DNA from 4 places in the Vibrio sp. 970 genome. Region 1 is predicted to be linked to each of the others. Evidence: predicted binding sites of a transcription regulator. Region 1 holds the regulator's gene; each other region holds the start of a gene.
The links. Region 1 encodes PurR, which represses purine synthesis genes. Its sites were predicted from a motif close to TNANGNAAACGTTTNCNTNA; they were not measured.
Positions count from the first base shown of each region.

Region 2: a site for PurR is predicted at 2,357-2,376, ahead of R7Q11_RS20015 (NCS2 family permease). Genes of this name have one in related genera too.
Region 3: a site for PurR is predicted at 3,037-3,056, ahead of R7Q11_RS05305 (formate--tetrahydrofolate ligase). Genes of this name have one in related genera too.
Region 4: a site for PurR is predicted at 3,446-3,465, ahead of purE (5-(carboxyamino)imidazole ribonucleotide mutase). Genes of this name have one in related genera too.

Region 1 covers NZ_JAWOTW010000004.1:92,421-97,469, forward strand. Annotated here, with positions in the region: gene glgA (glycogen synthase GlgA) at 1-507, shown strand, start outside; gene R7Q11_RS07440 (alpha/beta fold hydrolase) at 617-1,420, shown strand; gene R7Q11_RS07445 (DUF2007 domain-containing protein) at 1,452-1,772, opposite strand; gene R7Q11_RS07450 (TVP38/TMEM64 family protein) at 1,793-2,479, opposite strand; gene R7Q11_RS07455 (TfoX/Sxy family DNA transformation protein) at 2,594-3,184, opposite strand; cyclic di-GMP riboswitch class I at 3,301-3,390, opposite strand; gene purR (HTH-type transcriptional repressor PurR) at 3,678-4,682, opposite strand.
Region 2 covers NZ_JAWOTW010000016.1:54,144-59,192, reverse strand. Annotated here, with positions in the region: gene frsA (esterase FrsA) at 1-227, opposite strand, end outside; gene tet(34) (oxytetracycline resistance phosphoribosyltransferase domain-containing protein Tet(34)) at 319-783, opposite strand; gene R7Q11_RS20015 (NCS2 family permease) at 1,047-2,336, opposite strand; gene R7Q11_RS20010 (aminoacyl-histidine dipeptidase) at 3,360-4,832, shown strand; gene R7Q11_RS20005 (DUF3332 domain-containing protein) at 4,898-5,049, opposite strand, start outside.
Region 3 covers NZ_JAWOTW010000003.1:93,898-98,946, forward strand. Annotated here, with positions in the region: gene glgC (glucose-1-phosphate adenylyltransferase) at 1-684, opposite strand, end outside; gene R7Q11_RS05305 (formate--tetrahydrofolate ligase) at 1,222-2,970, opposite strand; gene R7Q11_RS05310 (inosine/guanosine kinase) at 3,207-4,511, opposite strand; gene R7Q11_RS05315 (CreA family protein) at 4,745-5,049, opposite strand, start outside.
Region 4 covers NZ_JAWOTW010000019.1:1,890-6,938, reverse strand. Annotated here, with positions in the region: gene dprA (DNA-processing protein DprA) at 1-558, shown strand, start outside; gene R7Q11_RS21160 (DUF494 family protein) at 561-1,040, shown strand; gene R7Q11_RS21155 (type I DNA topoisomerase) at 1,117-1,686, shown strand; gene R7Q11_RS21150 (5-(carboxyamino)imidazole ribonucleotide synthase) at 1,752-2,885, opposite strand; gene purE (5-(carboxyamino)imidazole ribonucleotide mutase) at 2,890-3,375, opposite strand; gene R7Q11_RS21140 (L-threonylcarbamoyladenylate synthase) at 3,574-4,131, shown strand; gene hemF (oxygen-dependent coproporphyrinogen oxidase) at 4,179-5,049, shown strand, end outside.

The sequences.
Region 1 (5,049 bases):
TACTTGTTGCCTGCTTTGGCCGATTTTTTGAAGCACGATGTTCAGCTAGTTGTCGTTGGGACCGGAGACCCTGTTCTTGCCGCTCAGTTACGAGAGGTTGCCGCGCGGTTTTCTAGCAAATTTGCCTTTGTAGAAGCGTATGACAATGAACTTGCGCATATCGTTGAAGCTGGTTCTGATTTCTTCTTGATGCCTTCTGAGTTTGAACCATGTGGCTTAAACCAAATCTATAGTATGGCTTATGGGACATTACCGATAGTACGCGGTGTTGGTGGCTTAAAGGACAGCGTTAGCGATTATGATGTAAACCCATCTGAAGCAACGGGGTTTGTTTTTTTCGAACCGACACCGCAGGCATTGTTGTTAACGATGCTAAGGGCACTGTTGCTCTACGCTCAAAACGAGCCTGAAGTGAATAAAGTACAGTTGCACGCGATGCAACAAGACTTTTGTTGGCAAAAGGCCGCAGAATCTTATTTGCAGCTTTACCACTCAGCGTTAGTTTGACTTAAAATTGTAACGAAAGGCACCGAATGAGGTGCCTTTATTATCTTGAGTAAGGGGAGTGTGGTAGGATGGCTTTTTACTCAATAGCACGATCTTTTTGATACTCAATATGACCCAGCCGCTACTTTTTCATAAAACCTATTTGCACCCTACTAGTAATGAGTGGGTTGTATTTGTGCACGGTGCTGGTGGTAGCTCTTCTATCTGGTTCAAGCAAATTAAAGCTTACAAGCAACACTTTAACTTATTGCTGATCGATTTAAGAGGTCATGGAAAGTCAAATCAGTTACTTAAAGAGCTCATTGCTAGCCGTTATACCTTTACGGAAGTTACCCAAGATATTTTGAAAGTATTGGACCATTTAAAGATCCAATCCGCTCATTTTGTCGGTATGTCGCTTGGTACTATTATTGTTCGAAACCTTGCTGAATTGTCATCAGAGCGCGTACGTTCGATGGTGCTCGGTGGTGCTGTCACAAGGCTTAACACTCGTTCTCAGATATTGGTGAAATTAGGTAATTTTTGTAAGCATATCCTACCGTACATGTGGCTCTACAAACTGTTCGCTTATATTGTTATGCCTCAAAGAAGCCAACGAGAATCTCGCCACCTTTTTATTCGCGAAGCCAAGAAGCTTTGCCAAAAAGAATTTAAACGTTGGTTTATTCTTGCCGCTGATGTAAATCCGTTAATGAAATATTTTAAAGATCGAGAGTTACCCATTCCGACTCTTTACTTAATGGGCGACAGGGATTACATGTTTATTAAACCTGTCAAAGAAATGGTTGCAGCACATAAGCTCAGCATTCTACGAGAAATCCCGAATTGTGGTCATGTATGCAATGTAGAGCGTCCAGAAGACTTCAATCAACACTCCATCGAGTTTATTAAACAGCAAGCTGTATGTGCTTAAAACTGAGTGCATCCACTGAATAGGAGAGCCGCTATAGCTCTCCTAGTTGATATCCACATTGCCAACATGCACCAAATTGCCCTTCGTTTATTTCATGACATTTTGGGCATTGCCAATCTTGATACTCATGCCTATCGGATTGTTTTCGATATGCTTTTACTATTTCTTCAGCTTTCATCTTTTGTGCCGTGTCAAAAAGCCACACATAAGGATCGGTATCATCACCAAACGGCAGTTCTCCTTTTAAGCCGAAAATACCTTCTCCGCGAACTTCACAGTAAATTTGTTCCACTTTAAGCAGCTCACATACAATGTGTGCTTCTGCTGGGTTTTTAGCGATAAATATTTTCATCAAAATACCCACTTCACCAATTACGAGTTTTGCTGACTTGGTGTCGGCCTTACTTTATTCATAACCCATTTAGTGATGATTGGAAATAGTCCCAATAGCGCAAAAGACGCTAATACTGCGGGTGAAACAATGCCCGATAGGCTTTCAATTGTTGCTAATTGAGTACCTGCATTCAGATATACGGCTGTGCCTGGCAGCATACCTATTTGGCTAGTGAGATAAAATCGACCTACAGACATCGGTGTTAAGCCCATCAGTAAGTTGATTAGAAAGAAAGGGAATACAGGGATTAGACGCAAGGAAAATAGATAAAAAGCTCCGTCTTTTTCGACACCTTGATTAATTGCGTTGAGTTTATTTCCGAATTTGTTTTGTACCCAGTCACGCAATAAGTATCGGCTGCTCAAGAAGGCCAGTGTTGCCCCCATAGTGCTAGCGAAAGAAACCAGTAGCAAGCTTGTCCAAAAACCAAATAAGGCTGCACCAAGTAAGGTGACTACTGCCGCTCCTGGGATAGAAAAAGCGGTAATTGCAATGTAGGTAAAAAAGTAAATCGCAGCCGAGAATACAAAATTCTGATCGATGTATGTAGTTAGTGCTTCTTGTTGGGCTTTTGCATTCTCTAAGGTTAAATACTGGCCAAAGTTAATACCTAAAAAGACGATAGCCGCTAGTAGGATGAGACCTAATATCAGTTTCTTATTCATAATTTTGATTCCAATTTGGGATATATGTAATAAGACAGTAGGAAAACCGAAAAAATTTCACAAAAAAACCGCAGATTAGACTGCGGTTTTACAAGATAGTTTTTAGGCCGACTTTTATTGGAGGCCGTTCATCAACTCATCTCGGCGAGCTTGAGGTACCACACTCCAATGAGTGCCGTTGATAGCACCTTCTAGTGCCCATAGCAACTCAATGTTGACGGTTGCAGAGTGCGTATCTCTTATCGCTTTATAGGCGTTAAGCGCACCTTCCTCTTCAAGCTTCTCTACGGATTCGATGCCGGCTTTTTTTAGCATGCGCTCGGTAGCCAGTCGTAAGTTAGGCAAATCTTTCAAACGGTTAGGCTTTGTACTTGCTTGCTGTTCTTTCTCAAGCTTTGCCTTTTTCAATGATTGATTCGCTACTTCGATTAAGCGTTCGCTTGATTCCCATAAATCGCTGGAAATAGCGTAGTACTTTGTAACGACTGGAAAGCCACGTTTTTTATAAACGTAAGGCTTTAGCCCTTGTTTCTCGAAGTCAGATGAAGTTTTTTGGTCTGCTCTGATATGAAGCTGATTGTTTACCACTAGTGCAAACATTGTTTCATCAGCGAATAGTCCGAAGCCACCAAACATTGAGCGCGACTTGATATTACCAAGTGCCTCAAATAGCTTCATAGAGTCTTTGAGTATCGGTTTATCCATGTTTTGTTATCTCGGTGTAATTAATATTACGCCACCAAAAGTCAGGTCCGAGAGAGTAGCAAACATGCGTAAAAACAATGTCATTACAGAGTAAAGTCATTGCTTACACACTTGCCATCGGTAACCCCGCTACCTTCCATATCGTAATATGGTTCAGGCCGGAGGCTTTGCGTCCCACTCTTTCGAATGGTTTGCCCTGTGCGTGACACAATGAGCATACTTCTTATATTGAATTAACATCACGGTTTAGCGTTAAAAGTGTGATTTCGGTTCAATAAAAATGATAGATTGAATGCTCTATTTTGCATATGGAAAGGTGCAAATTGGCCTTTGAAAAGGAGTTCTTAATATATATTACATTTATATAAAACAGGGAGTTAACGTTAGTCAATTGTTATTAGAGTGGTGTGAAGTATTAGAGAATGCTTAATTTTTCCAAAAAAATAAGCGCCCCTGTAGAGCGCTTATTTAACACGGTTAAATACAGTGAAATTTAGTTCATTTTTTTCACAGTATTTCGAATTACAAGCTCAGGTTGCATTTCGAAAATTCGTTTTTCGTGTTCTTTATCTTTGATACGCTCAAGTAGAATTTCGAATGCATTTTTACCAACACGACGTTTAGGTTGGTGGATAGTCGTTAGCGGTGGAGAGAAGTATTCCGCAAGCTCGATGTTGTCGTAGCCGATCACTGAAATATCTTCAGGAATTTTGATCCCGTTTTGTTGCAAGCGGCTCATTAGGCCTAGAGCCATTGTGTCGTTAAAACAGAATACCGCCGTCGGGCGCTTGTCCATTGCGGTAATTTTATCTGCAACTAATACGGCCGTATCACATTCAAAGTTACCTTCAAGGATCCAGTCTTCATTTACAGCTAGGTTCGCTTCGCTCATTGCGCGACGGAAACCTGCAATGCGCTCTTGGCAAGCAAGCTTTTCAAAATGACCGCTTAGACAAGCGATATCCGTATGACCATTGTCAATCAGATGTTTGGTTGCAATGTAGCCACCTTCTTCTGAGTTATCCATGATCTTGTCTGCTTGTGAGCTCTCTGGGCCCCAATCCATGACCACTTTAGGAATGTCCGCATGACGGTCAAGCATCTCTTTTAGTTCTTCGGTTAAGTCAGAACACATCACTAGGATGCCATCAACGCGCTTTTCAGCCAGCATACGAATGTAATCGCGTTGTTTTTCGTAAATCCCGCCTGTGTTACATAAAATCAGAGTATAGCCTTGGCGGTAACAGTAGCTCTCAACGCCATCAATCACTTCTGAGAAAAATAGGTTAGTTGATTGAGTTACTAACATGCCAATCGTACGAGTTGAGTTGCATTTTAGGCTGCGTGCAACGGCACTTGGCGCGTAATTCAGCTCGTCAACGGCTTTCATTACTTTTTCTTGCGTTGCTTCTGCAACGAAACGCGTTTTATTGATAACGTGCGAAACTGTCGTAGTGGAAACGCCGGCTAAGCGAGCAACGTCTTTTATCGTGGCCATAAATGGTGTCCTGTATCGAGCTACTGAAATATGTCGTATTGGATGTACCTGATGCTCTAATGGTTTCACACCTAGCAATATAAAATTGGCGCTAAGTGTCTCGGCAGCGGTTGATCCAAGTGCGACAAAAGGGTACGTAGCAGCATCGGTCGATGAATTTTATCTTTTTTCTATCTGATGAGAAATTGCCATCAACCTGTTAAGAAAACACAAAAACCGCTATATTTCAGCGGTTTACATATAAATCATATTTAATCGTTTGCGCTCACATTTTAGCCCTATGTGGACTGACTAGCAATGTTTTCAGCAAGAGATTTGTGTATTTGAAGTCACATTTTGACTGCTAAATAACCAAGCGTCTTTGCGC
Region 2 (5,049 bases), on a different contig from region 1:
GAAGCAATTTTGGACAGTACGCCTTCCATTTCGATCGGAGACAATCCTTGCCAAGCCCATTGCAAGCGACGCAAATGACGATACCAAGCACGATCACCCTGCGCTTCTCGTTCATCAAGTATTTTTTTACTGGTCGGCATGTACTGGGTAAGCGCGGAGGTTTCTTTTGCTTGCTTATGTTTCACGAACAAAGTTTCGGAAAGATTTTTACTGACGTCTTCAGACATAGGAAGAACCCTAGGCTATTAGCATGATTTAATATCATAATAAAAAAAATGCCCCTATAAAGGGGCATTTCTCAATATTCTTTAACCGCGCTTATTTTTGCTTGCGGTTTACTGGCTCAGCATACTGGATTGACATATCCCAAGGCTGCTCGATCCAAGTGTCTTGAGCAATATCTACAACGTAATCATCCAGCAGCTCTTTGCCTGATGGTTTCGCACACACAGCGATCATTTTCGCTTTTGGATACATCTCACGTAGTTTGCGCGCTGTATCACCACTGTCTACTAGGTCTTCAACGATTAGGTAACCTTCGCCATCACCTTCAGGTGCTTTTAGTACCGTCATATCGCGCTGATGATCATGGTCGTAGCTTGAAATACAGATTGTATCAACATAACGAATACCAAGTTCACGAGCCAAAATAGCGCCAGGAACCAAACCGCCGCGGCTTACCGCCCAAATTCCTTTCCATTGCTCAGCTGGCATTTGTTTTTCAGCCAGTTCACGGCAGTAAGTCTGCATTGCATCCCAAGTGATAATGAATTTTTTACTCATTGTAATAACCTAATAATTTGAAAATATGCATCCTCAAAATCTAGCGAAGTCACTCAAAAGCGGAATGCTCACTAACTTCTCCAAAATGTTTGGAGACGAGGATTTCAAGCTGCGCAAACGATTATTCTACCGAAACACACCGCTAATACCAACGGTGATATCAAAATTCTCTGCCTATTCTGCAGAAAAACCGTCTTCTGTGAACAACGTAAAAAAGAAAAAGCCAGCGTGAATAAATCCACACTGGCTTTTTGCTCGAGAAATTAACCGACGAGGTATTTAACGATGAAGATGGCTGACATCACCCATACACTCATCGACACTTCACGGCCCTTGCCGCTGAATAACTTGATCGCCGCGTATGCGATAAAGCCTAACGTGATACCTTCTGCAATCGAGAATGTTAGCGGCATAACTAAACAAGTCACAACAACTGGGGACGCTTCAGTTAGGTCACGCCAATCAATGCTTACTAGCCCAGACAGCATCAAGATCGCCACATAGAATAGCGCACCTGACGTTGCATAAGCAGGGATCATACCCGCAAGTGGTGAGAACAATAGAGCAAGTAGGAAGAGTACACCAACAACCACGGCTGTTAGACCAGTACGCCCACCCGCAGCCACACCAGAAACGCTTTCAATATAAGATGTCGTGTTGGAGGTACCAAGTAATGCACCTACTGACGTTGCTGTTGAGTCTGCAAGTAACGCTTTGTTTAAACGAGGGATGTTGCCATTCTCATCCGTTAGACCTGCTTTTTGAGAAACGCCAACGAGCGTACCTGCGGTGTCAAATAAATCGACAAATAGGAAAGCAAATACGACGGAAATCATGCCTACTTCAAACAAACCAGAGAAATCCAGTTGCATGAAAGTTGGCGCAATGCTTGGTGGCGTTGACATAATACCGCCCCACTTCACATCACCAAATAGAAGACCGAGCGCTGTAACGCCAAGAATGGCGATCATCACCGCACCTTTCACACCACGATGAACCAATGCAATCGTAAGAAAGAAGCCAATCGCGGCCAATACAGATGGCAATGATGTGATCTCTCCCATAGAAACTAATGTCGCTGGGTTATCAACGACGATACCTGCATTTTTTAATGCGATAAACGCTAAGAAAAGACCAATACCAGCTGAAATACCTGTTCGTAGAGAATGCGGGATCGAGTTAATAATCCACTCACGGATCTTAAATACGCTTAAAAGAATGAACAGAAGGCCAGAAACAAATACAGCCGCTAACGCAACTTGCCACGTATAACCCATTCCCAATACAACAGAGTAAGTGAAAAATGCGTTCAGGCCCATTCCTGGTGCCTGTGCGATTGGGTAATTGGCAACAAATCCCATAATAAAACAGCCGATTGCGGCAGCAAGACAAGTCGCAACAAAAATGGCGCCACGGTCCATACCGGTATCCGACAGGATCGCTGGGTTTACAAAAATAATGTAAGCCATAGTTAGGAAGGTCGTAACACCTGCAATGATCTCAGTGCGCACATTTGTGCCATTTTCACTGAGTTTAAAAAGCCTCTCGAGCATGATCGAATCCTGTAAAGGTAAAAAGTAAACGGTTGCGTAATCGATTGGCGGGAATTATAAAGTTATCAAATAGCAAATTCTAGATAGAATCTTCACTCTAATGCGTTTTTTTTCTTTGGATATGAAACACATTCTCTAATCTATCAAAGCAAGCAAAGAAATATATTCTTATAAAACAATAGGTAACCCAGATAACACAGTTCTCTAAAAGAGAATAAAAACTGAGCAATGTACTAAACTTTCAGATGAAAAAGGCCCATTTTAAACATGGTATCTAACAGATTTGATGGAAAAGTCGATAAAACCGAAGAATGGGGAATAGAAGAAGGCTTTGATGGCAATAAGTGAGTCAGGAAGAGAAAATAGAGATAAAAAAACGCCACCCAATTTGGGTGGCGGTGAATCATGTCAGCACTATCACTGAAAAAAAATTCCAATTTATAGGGGTGAACAAACTGTTCGAGTCACATGCGTTGACTTCACTTAGTAGCCAAAGCTTGTTGGGTATACAAAGTTACCGGTGTAAACAGACTTGCTATTCCAGAACATTGTACTTGGTAAACCTTTCATAACTATCACCTTTTAAATCAATTAAACATTCGTTGATTTCTCGGTTCCTTGGAGGCGATAAAACGGACTCATCCTTTGAGCATTTCATTCTTCTCTCAGAAGCTGGTTACAAATATACCACCAAGAAATTTAATTACAAGCATTTTAGTGATTGAAATCACAAAAAATGCATAAATTGACCTTTATCAAAGTTTATGTGTAATTAAATTACAATTTTATGAATTAAAAAATAAAGCCACTTTCAGAATGTATGATAGAGAACACATAGTGCTTGTTATTGTATTCACAAACTGTGACAGTTCTGAGAGAAATCCTTGTGATCGCGACTACTCGTACTCCTTATCTGGTGGTATGCTAACGGCAATTTGAAGGCCAAATCGTCTAGCATTTAATGCTACCTTGACAATATTTTTACGGTATATATTTGGCAAAGCACATCAAAAGGAGTCCTCCGTGTCTGAGTTCCATTCTGAGATCAGTACCTTATCACCTGCTCCACTTTGGCAGTTTTTCGATAAGATTTGTTCAATCCCTCATCCATCGAAACATGAAGAAGCATTAGCACAGTACATTATCAACTGGGCAACAGAGCAAGGCTTTGACGTTCGCCGTGATCCAACCGGTAACGTGTTCATCAAAAAGCCCGCGACACCAGGAATGGAAAATAAGAAGGCTGTTGTACTTCAAGCACACATCGACATGGTGCCGCAGAAAAACGAAGACACTGAACACGACTTCACCAAAGATCCAATCCAACCTTACATCAATGGCGAATGGGTAACTGCGAAAGGCACGACGCTTGGTGCAGATAACGGTATTGGTATGGCTTCTTGCCTTGCTGTATTGGCATCTAAAGATATTAAGCACGGTCCACTCGAAGTTCTGCTGACGATTGATGAAGAAGCAGGCATGACTGGCGCATTTGGCCTTGAAGCTGGTTGGTTAGAGGGTGAGATTCTTCTAAATACAGACTCTGAACAAGAAGGCGAAGTCTACATGGGTTGTGCAGGTGGCGTTGATGGCACCATGACTTTCGATATTTCTCGAGAATCAACGCCTGCAGGTTTTGTAACACGCCAACTGACGCTGAAAGGCCTAAAAGGTGGTCACTCAGGTTGTGACATTCACACAGGTCGCGGTAATGCCAACAAATTACTTGGTCGTTTCCTTGCCGGTCATGCTCAAGAGCTTGATTTACGTTTAGTCGAATTCCGTGGTGGTAGCTTACGTAATGCAATCCCTCGCGAAGCGTTTGTTACTGTCGCGCTTCCTGTCGAAAACCAAGACAAGCTTGCTGAGCTGTTCAACCACTACACTGAGCTGCTTAAAACTGAATTGGGTAAAATCGAAACAGGTATCGTAACCTTTAATGAAGTGATCACGACTGACGCGCAAGTATTTTCAATCGCCGATCAGCAACGATTCATTGCGGCACTTAACGCTTGTCCAAACGGCGTAATCCGTATGAGTGATGAGGTGGAAGGCGTTGTTGAAACTTCTCTAAACGTTGGTGTGATCAGCACAGAAGAAAATAAAGTCACCGTGCTTTGCTTGATTCGTTCTCTCATTGACTCTGGCCGTAGCCAAGTGGAAAGCATGCTGCGCTCGATTACTGAGCTAGCAGGCGCGCAAATTCAGTTCTCAGGCGCTTACCCTGGCTGGAAGCCAGATGCAGATTCCGAGATCATGGCAATTTTCCGTGATATGTATGAAGGCATTTACGGTCATAAGCCGAACATCATGGTCATCCATGCTGGTCTTGAGTGTGGCCTATTTAAAGAACCATACCCACACATGGATATGGTTTCTTTCGGTCCAACAATAAAATTCCCTCACTCTCCAGATGAGAAAGTGAAGATTGATACTGTTCAGTTGTACTGGGATCAGATGGTCGCGCTTTTAGAAGCGATTCCAGAGAAAGCATAATTCAATCACGAAAAACGACAAAGGGTGCCATACGGCACCCTTTTTTTTGGTTTAGTTGAACCCAACTACACACGGTTTTGCGCGTAAGCGGCTAATTCATCCATTGAGGTTTGTGCAACAACTTCACCTTCAATGTAGTAAGTAACAAACTCACCATCGCGTACACCCATGAGTGTCGCCTTTTCACCGTTACTGTAAGTAATGTCCATTTGAACAG
Region 3 (5,049 bases), on a different contig from region 1:
TATGATGTCTTTTCCGAAGTCATGGCTTGATGAATCGAGTTTTGAGTCTTCTTCAAGCGCTTCTTTCAAAACATCCATATCAAAGATATATATTCCCATAGAAACAAGGCTTCTGGTCGCGCTTCCAGGAAGGGTAGGTGGGGTTTCAGGTTTCTCTATAAACGAAGTAACGAGCCCGTTTTCTGCGGTGCCCATTACACCGAATGCTGAAGCATCCTCTACGGGAACATCCATACAGGCAACGGTGAGCTTAGCACCTTTCTCTTTATGCTCTTCAAGCATTGCGGCGTAGTCCATTCGATAGATATGATCGCCGGATAACACAACCACATACTTTGCATCATTTCGCGATAGCAACCACATGTTGTGATAAATCGCATCGGCGGTTCCTTCATACCATGCACCACCTTTGCGCATTTGTGGTGGAACAGCAGTAATGTACTCGCCTAGCTCTGGATTGAATATCGACCAGCCGTCTCGCAAGTGTTTTTGAAGTGAATGAGATTTATATTGGGTTAAAACAAGGATCTTGCGTAAACCCGAATGTAAACAATTGGTTAGTGTGAAATCTATAATTCTATATTTTCCGCCAAAAGGTACGGCTGGCTTGGTTCTGTCATCGGTGAGTGGGCTGAGTCTAGACCCCATCCCTCCTGCTAAAATTACGGCAAGTGCGTCTTCCATAGTATTCCCTTTCCCTTTTCTGACATGCATCAAAACGGTGCTAACCTGAAGGAGGTGGTATGCAACGCAGAGGTTTTGAAAAGCATGTGCTAATGTGCTTATTAGTGAAAAGTCTACTACAAGAATCGAGCCATAGAATATCTCCTTAAAAATCAAGGAGGTTAAAATTTCACTGTAAGACAACTGCACCATATTAGTGAAGCGCTAAATAGCCCGTGCATCAAATTGGCGCAAAATGGTAGAAAGGAGAAGTCAACAAGTATGGATTTACAATGTAAAGTGGCGACAAAACAAGAAGATAAATAGGGTTTTCTAGCTTAATAACTATGGCTAAACAAGGCTTAGGGTTAGCGTCTTAACTCTAAAGGTCTAAAACAGGCGCGTTGATGTAAGGCAGGAGAGCTTTGTATCAACGATTCAAGAGTAGAAGGCCTTAGACAACTCTTTTCACAGTTGTTGAGAGTGAGTGGATAGGTAAGTAGACCACTCACTCAATGAATATGCTCACTTCACTGATAGCGATACGTCATCACTGCACTAAGAGAGACCGACGATATTTCCTTCATCATCAAGATCTAAGTTCATAAATGCGGGTTTATCAGGTAAGCCTGGCATCGTCATCACGGTACCAGATAATGCATAAACGAATCCTGCGCCCGCACACAAGCGCAGCTCGCGGATTGGGACGGTAAAACCAGTTGGTGCGCCTTTGACTGCGGAGTCTGTGGTTATAGATAGTGGTGTCTTCGCGATGCAAACCGCTAAGTTGTTAAAACCTAGATTTTCAAAATGTTTGAGCTGTTCAGTCGCGATAGGAGTCATTTCTATATTGGTTGCTCCATAGCCCGCTTCACATACTGCCATGAGCTTTTCGAGTAATGATTGCTCTTTGTTGTATAACGGACAAAACTCTACAGGCGTGGTACACGCATCAATAACATGTTGAGCTAGTTCCGTTGCGCCTTGTCCGCCTTGCGAAAAAGCGGTGCTGATGGCTACTTTAACTTCGGGATTAAATTGGTGAATCAGCTCTTCAAGAGCTTTAAGCTCTTTCACACAATCTTGTGGAAACTGGTTAATGGCAACGACAGCAGGTAAACCGTATTTATGAACGTTATTTATGTGCCATTTTAAATTTTCAAACCCAGCCTCCAATGCTGCTTGGTCCGGATTAAAGATGGAATCTGGAATAGCCATACCTGGCCGTAAATCGTAGTGTCCGGAATTCGCTTTGAGGCCGCGTAATGTTGCTACGATCACTACACAGTCTGGAGCTTTGTTAGCGGCAGCAGCTTTAATGTTACACGCTTTCTCAAATCCCATATCCGAACCAAAACCGGCTTCAGTTACCGTGTAACCTGACAGTTTTAGCGCAATATCGTCCGCGATAATGGATGAATTTCCATGGGCGATGTTTGCAAATGGACCTGCATGGATCAACGTAGGAACACCTTCTAGAGTTTGCATCAGTGTTGGTGCAATCGCCTCTTTTAGTGTTACTGCCATTGCTCCTGCAACTTGTAGATCTTCCGTAGTGACGGGGTTTCCGTTCAAATCGTACGCTACGACAATTTTCCCGATACGTTGACGTAAATCTTTTAAATCTTTGGCTAGTGCAATGATAGCCATTAACTCGGAAGCAGCTGAAATATCGAACCCTTCGTCACGCTCGAAACCATTGATGGTTTTTCCTGCATCATTGAGGCCAATTTTGACTTTACGTAGTGCACGATCATTATGGTCCATCACTCGTTTCCAAGTAATACTGGCCGTGTCGATTTTAAGTGCTCTTAACCCGGTGCGTGATTCAAAGGCATCATAACCCTCGCGTTGCTCATGGAACAAGCGAGCGTCAAGAGCGGCTGAAGCAAGGTTGTGCGCCGCTGTCACTGCGTGAATGTCACCAGTAAGGTGTAAGTTTAACTCTTCCATTGGAGCTACTTGAGAATAACCACCGCCCGCTGCGCCACCTTTAATACCGAAGACGGGTCCCATCGAAGGTTGCCTTATACATGCAATAACAGATTGATTAAGCTTTGCTAAACCTTGCGCCAGTCCTATCGTCGTAACGGTTTTTCCTTCGCCAAGAGGAGTCGGCGTGATCGCAGTGACGAGTACAAGTTTACCGTCATCATTTGCTTTGAGTCGTTCCAAACATTTTGGGTGGACTTTGGCTTTGTGCTTCCCGTGAGTGTCATACTCTTCGGGCAATAGTCCTACTTTTTCCGCGATAACATCAATAGAAAAAAGTGGTGTGTTTCGGCAAATTTCGATATCTGACTGCATGGAGAATCCCCAAAGTGGCACACGGGTAGCGTTGAAAAACTACCTGAGTTATAACGAGTATTATTGTGAGGCAAAGGTCTGCTTGGTGATGGTACTGTTTCGGTTAGGCTTGTAAAGAGTTTACTGCTTCGTATTGTGCGACATACTAACGAAATCTACTCGTTATAGTGTTAGATAAAAACAAAAAGGCCACCAAATGGTGACCTTGATATATTTTTAGCTTTAAAGCTGTCGTTTTAACGATCCCAATAAGTCTCTTCTAAGCTATCTTCTCGTTCAGGAAGCGCTCGCGATAGGCGAGGAGAGTGCTGCGTCAACACTTCATAGCTTACTCGGTTTGCGTATTTACAAATCTGAGAAAGAGAGGAGTAGGTTAAGCATCGTACTTCGTGCTTTTCTGAGTTAGGCACTTCTTTTTGGTGGAAAGAGTTTGCTGCCATGTCATGCAGTAAGGCTGAAAGGGCTGCATCACCTGCACCATTAGTGTTCTTAATCTCTAATGGTCCACCAAGGTAAGGGCCGATGTGAGAGTAGACCTTCATTGGGTTTTGACAGTCTTCTTTACGCATCGCACGACTAAACTCGTACTGGTTAAAGGCTTCGAGGGAGCTTTCAAGGATGTCGTGTGTGGTTTCTCGTTTTACTTTCTCGTCGGTGTAACCAGCCATGTACAGACCATTTGGTCCTGCCGTACACAGTACGAGATCAACCCACTCAAGTGCTTTATCAGCAGCTGCTAGCGGCTCTGTTTCACCTGTTAGCGCCGCACCTTCTTCTTCATTCATAGCGACAACAGAAATGTTTTCGCGAATGTATTCTTGCCACCACTGTGCGTTACCTTCGATAACGTACTTCGTCCCTAACGTAAGTACAACAGGGACATCGTGCTTCTTAGCAAAGTCGATCGCTCTTTGTACCGCTTTAGGCATTGGATCTTCTTCTTTACCACGCATTAGGTAAGAAGAAACAACCAGGGCTGATGCTTTCTCAAAGATCTCTTCAGGAATGCTTTCCGGAAGTAGTTGATTCATATGACCTTCGTTGATAGCAAATGTACGCTCACCGTCTTGAGAAATTAGGGTGTAGCAGCGACCAATAGGGCCATCTACCGTTTGTAAATGGTTAAGGTTCATGCGTGAAGACGTACGGCAAAGGTAGCGGTAAGCAAAAGAACCGACTTGAATGTTCTTAGACATCACACCGAGCAAAACGGATTTGCTATCGGCTAAAACTGAGTAGTTGTGAAGAGTATTGCCAATCGTGTCACCTGGGTATTGGTGTGTGATCAGGCCTTGCTCAACCAGTTCTTCGTAAAGAGCATCTGCTTTGCTTTCTTCAAGAACGAGCGAATGTCCTTTACTCAGGTTGTATTTCTCTAAAAACGCGTCATCTACACGTGCTTCGATATCTACAATGGTTTGACCGACACCAACAATAGTTGGGCGATATAGCTTAGGTGCCTGTCGGATTTGGTTTACTAATGGATCTCGAGCGTGAGTTGGGAAGTAGTGTTTAGATTTACGCTGACCAGGAAACTTCATGCTTGTTCTTGAGTGAGAAAAAAAAGAGGCGGGATTGTATCACAAAAAAATGAAAATCGTGGCGATTTATTACAAAGAAGTTTGCTCGCTGAAAAAATCAGCGAGCTGAGTAAATAGCAACCAAAGCAGCTGCAATTTATGACGCTTGTCGTATTGCAATGGGTTGTTTTTTAAACTTGTTGCTCAGCAGCGCCCGGAAAGAGCCTGCTCCGCGCTAACTAAATTTACCCGCGTTACTTTTTCACTTCAGTTGGCTCAACGTAAGCCTTGGTACCCCAAAGTGGGACTGTCGAAAGGCTATGCTTAAAACTACCATCGGTCTCTTTTGTTGTATAAGACAAGTAGAGTAAGGTTTGGTTATCGGCATCATAAATACGGCGAACCTTCATTGTTTTGAAGAAAATGCTTTTTGACTTCTTAAATACAATTTCACCGGACTTACTCTTATCTATTTTTGCAATCATTTCCGGTGTGATTTCGCCAGTCTGACGACATGATATTGAGCTATCACTTGGATCTGCTAAGCTGAAATCCGCTT
Region 4 (5,049 bases), on a different contig from region 1:
CGTCATCGTGGTTTAGCGCAACGTGTTATTGAACACGGGGCTTTGGTGTCTGAGTTTCGGCCTAATGCCAAGCCGCGCCCAGAAAACTTCCCGCGTCGTAATCGTATTATTAGTGGATTATCGCTTGGTGTACTGGTCGTCGAGGCGGCGAAAAAGAGCGGCTCGTTAATTACAGCTCGTTACGCGCTTGAGCAAGGTCGAGAAGTATTTGCGCTGCCAGCGTCAATCAATGCCCCCAATGCCTGCGGTGGAAACCAGTTGATACGTCATGGCGCTTGCCTCGTAGAAAAGACGAAAGATGTCTTAGATGAAATACAGTCCTTGCTTGATTGGTCTATTAATCAGAGTACCGATTTATTTTCTACGTTAAATGATGAAGAAGAATTGCCATTTCCTCAGCTGTTAGCTAACGTAGGAAGTGAAGCTACACCGGTTGATATTCTTGCAAACAGGACCAATATACCTGTCCAAGAAGTCATGATGCAGCTCTTAGAGTTAGAACTCTCTGGGCATGTCGTTGCGGTTTCAGGTGGCTATATTCGAAAGGGGAGGGGCTAGCTATGATGATGGATATACTGATGTATCTATTCGAAACCTACATCCATAGCGATGCAGAGTTACAGGTCGAACAAGACGAGTTGGAAGAAGAGTTGCTTCGTGCAGGCTTCCAACAAAAAGATATCTACAAAGCCCTTGTCTGGTTAGAAGAGCTTGCCGCATTGCAGCAAAGTGACACCTCTTCTGCAATCTCGACTTGCATGGCTTCGTCATCAACTCGTATCTACACAGCGAAAGAGATGCAGCGTTTAGATTTGGAATGCCGAGGGTTTCTATTGTTTCTCGAGCAAATCAATGTGTTAACCACAGAAACTCGCGAAATGGTGATTGACCGAGTGATGGGATTAGAAACGAGTGAGTTTGAGCTTGAAGACCTCAAATGGATCATTCTGATGGTGCTGTTTAATGTGCCTGGCAACGAAAACGCTTACACGCTAATGGAAGAGCTGTTGTACACCAAGGAACAAGGGATTCTTCACTAACCATCTGGGCAAGTTCGAGTTTAGCTAGAATAAACGCGAGCTTGTCTTTTTGTGTGTTTTTCACGAAACGGTAAGTATGAGTAGTAAAATCGACAACACCCTTTTCTCTGCCCATGAACACGCTTTGGAACACGAGCCGTGTCCAAAATGTGGTGGTGAGCTGACTCTCAAGCACGGAAAACATGGCCCATTTCTCGGCTGTAACCATTACCCAAGCTGTGATTACATTAAACCGCTACACAGCAATGATGGTCACATCGTGAAAGAGTTGGGTGTGCCTTGTCCTGAGTGTGGCAATGAGTTGGTTCTCCGCCAAGGGCGCTACGGTATGTTCGTTGGTTGTAGCCATTACCCGGCTTGTCATCATATTGAGTCGATTAATCAACCAGAGCCAGAGGCGCAGTCACAAGAGCAACACGCTTGCCCTGAATGTGGCAAAGGACATTTGGTTGAGCGTAAAACCCGATTTGGCAAAACATTCTACGCGTGTGATAACTACCCTAAATGCAAATTTGCTGTGAACCTTGCTCCGGTCAAGGGGCGATGCGAAGAATGTGGTTTTACTTTGTTGGTGGAGAAGAAACTCGCCAGTGGTGTGAAATTGCAATGTGCCAACCGTAAGTGCCAGCACACCCAACAAGGGTAAATACATCAAAGGAATTAAAAAGGGTCGCATCGTGCGACCCTTTTTTTATTTTTTGCTGCCAAACGTTAGTGTTGAGGCTGTTTAGCGAACGCTTGCACGGCTGGGAAAGCTATTGGGTCTAAGATGTCTGCCAGAGCGCACAACCTACGGTGCAATTCTCCTGGGTAGTCGCCACACACGTTGATGTGTCCCATCTTGCGACCTGCACGTTTCTCTTTGCCATACCAATGAATGTGGCAACCATCCATTAATAACAATGCTTCTGGTAGTGTGTCTTCACCAAGAATATTAATCATTGAGGTTTCACGAACCAATTTCGTACTGCCTAATGGTAAGCCGCACACTGCGCGCAGATGGTTTTCAAACTGACACGTTTCTGCACCTTGCTGTGTCCAGTGACCAGAGTTGTGCACGCGTGGAGCAATCTCATTCACTAAAAGTGCCCCATCGACATCAAAGAACTCAAGCGCTAATACGCCAACGTAATCTAGGCTATCTGCGACTGCCGTGAACATTTGCTTTGCTTGTTCCTGTAACCCTGGCGCATCAATCGCAGTAGAAAGACTCAATACACCGTTGGTGTGGACGTTCTCTGCCAGAGGATACACTTCCACACTGCCATCTTTGCTTCGAGCACCAACCAGTGATACTTCGCGGTTAAAAGGAACAAACTCTTCAGCAACAATCGCTTGAGTTGGTGTTGCCGCGATGCACTCTGCCATCTCAGTCCAAATGTCGTCGACTTGAGAAGCTTCTTTTAAGCGCCATTGGCCTTTACCATCGTAACCACCTAATGCACTTTTCAGAACCATTGGCATACCAACGTGTTCAATTGCGCGCTCAAAGTCTTCACGAGTTTCAATGACGTAGTATTTCGCGTTGCGCACGCCAGCATCATCAAGCAGTGCTTTTTCAATACGGCGATCACCACCTGCTTTGATGGCTTGCGTACTTGGTAGAAACTTGCCGCTCGCTTCGCAAACCTTGAGCACGTCATGTGGAATATGCTCGAACTCGGCAGTAATCACATCAACTTGCATAATCGCATTTTCCAAGCCATGGCCAAGTACCTGTTGAGTTAAAGGGTGAACGACATCACCGCTGCTGATATCGTAAGCTGAAATTTGAATATTCAGTGGCGCACCAGCCAGAGACATCATACGAGCCAACTGACCCGCACCAAGAACCAGTACATGCATCTGATTAATCCTCTGCAGGGTTTGGATTTGCGAGAACTGTTTCCGTTTGCTCATTACGGAATGCTTCTACCTTCGCCATGATGTTTTCATCATGAGTGCCTAGGATTTGCGCTGCTAGGATACCGGCGTTTGTTGCGCCCGCTTCGCCAATCGCCAATGTACCAACCGCAATTCCCTTTGGCATCTGTACAATAGAAAGCAGTGAATCCATACCTTTCAGTGCACGAGACTGAACGGGAACCCCAAGCACTGGCAAACTAGTAAACGCCGCCGCCATACCTGGTAGGTGGGCTGCACCACCTGCGCCTGCGATGATAACTTTGATGCCGCGTTCTTTTGCGCCACTAGCGTAGTCAGCCAGTAATTGAGGAGTTCGGTGTGCTGACACGACTTTTGTTTCGTAAGGCACGCCAAATTGGTCTAGCATGTCCGCTGCTAGTTTCATGGTTGGCCAATCGGATTTAGAACCCATGATGATACCGACTTTCATCTCAAACTCCTTTAAGCTGCAAAAATTAGGTGAGCTATAAATTTGTACGCATTATACGGGGATTTTTATCTCAAGCAAACGTTTGCGTCTTGTTGTTGGCGCTATTGATACATTTTATAAAAAATTGCTTTAGTGTCTGAGAATGAATATTTGTACACTTAGTGAAAACAACACAGTCAAACAAATAGGAAGTAATCGGTGGATAACTTTGAACAAGTGCTCAACGCACTCAAGCAAGGCGAAGTGATTGCCTATCCAACAGAAGGGGTTTTTGGTGTCGGATGTGATCCAGATAACCCAGAAGCAATTCAAAAGCTATTAGAGCTCAAGCAGCGTCCGGTAGAAAAAGGGCTGATTCTCATCGCGGCAAGTTATGATCAGCTCTTGCCTTATATTGATGAATCTCAGTTGACTGAAGAACAATTACAGACTGTTCATGCCACTTGGCCAGGCCCATACACCTGGATCATGCCAGCGAGCGATAAAGTATCCAACTGGGTTTCAGGGCAGTTTGATTCAATTGCGGTTCGTGTGACTGATCATCCTTTGGTGCAAAAAATGTGTAATGCATTCGGAAAGCCGTTAACCTCTACCAGCGCGAATCTTTCCGGCTTACCACCGTGTATGACCACGGAAGAAGTCGAAGAGCAGTTGGGTGATAAGCTGGTCGCCATTCTTCGTGGCGAGACCAGCGGTCGTGATAAACCCAGCGAGATTCGTGACGCCAAAACTTCACAAATATTAAGACAGGGTTAACCCTGCTAGCCAGCCATCATTAGGTTTCACGTAATAGGTAATAACGTATGTCAGCGATCGATAAGCACGCCGTAAAGCAGTTCTTGATGTCACTTCAGGACTCCATTTGTCAGCAGTTAGAACAAGAAGATGGAAAGGCCGTCTTTGTCGAAGATGCATGGCAACGTGAAAAAGGAGAGCGTCTGGGTGGCGGTGGTCGCTCACGTGTTTTGCGTGATGGCCTTGTTTTCGAGCAGGGAGGCGTGAACTTCTCGCATGTGGAAGGGAAAGAAATGCCAGCATCTGCGACAGCGCATCGCCCAGAGCTAGCGGGTCGTCGTTTTGAAGCGATGGGTGTTTCTTTGGTTATTCACCCTAAAAACCCTTATGTACCGACTTCACACGCCAATGTCCGCTTCTTTATTGCAGAAAAAGATGGCGAAGACCCAATTTGGTGGTTTGGTGGTGGTTTTGACCTAACACCGTTCTACCCATTTGAAGAAGATTGCCAATCATGGCACGACACTGCAAAACAGCTTTGTGCACCATTTGGTGACGATGTTTACCAAGAGCATAAAGCATGGTGTGACAAATACTTCTTCCTACCACATCGTAATGAAACTCGCGGTGTTGGCGGTTTGTTCTTTGATGATCTAAACCAGTGGGAATTTGATAAGTGTTTTGCTTACATCAAAGCAGTGGGTGAAGGCTATTGCCAGGCTTACTTGCCGATCGTTTCTCGTCGTAAAGAGATCAAGTATGGTGAGCGTGAGCGTGAATTCCAACTATATCGTCGCGGCCGTTACGTAGAGTTCAACTTAGTGTATGACCGTGGCACCTTATTTGGTTTACAAAGTGGTGGGCGTACTGAGTCGATTCTGATGTCAATGCCGCCGCTCGCTCGCTGGGAGTACTGCTACGAGCCAGAAGCGGGATCGC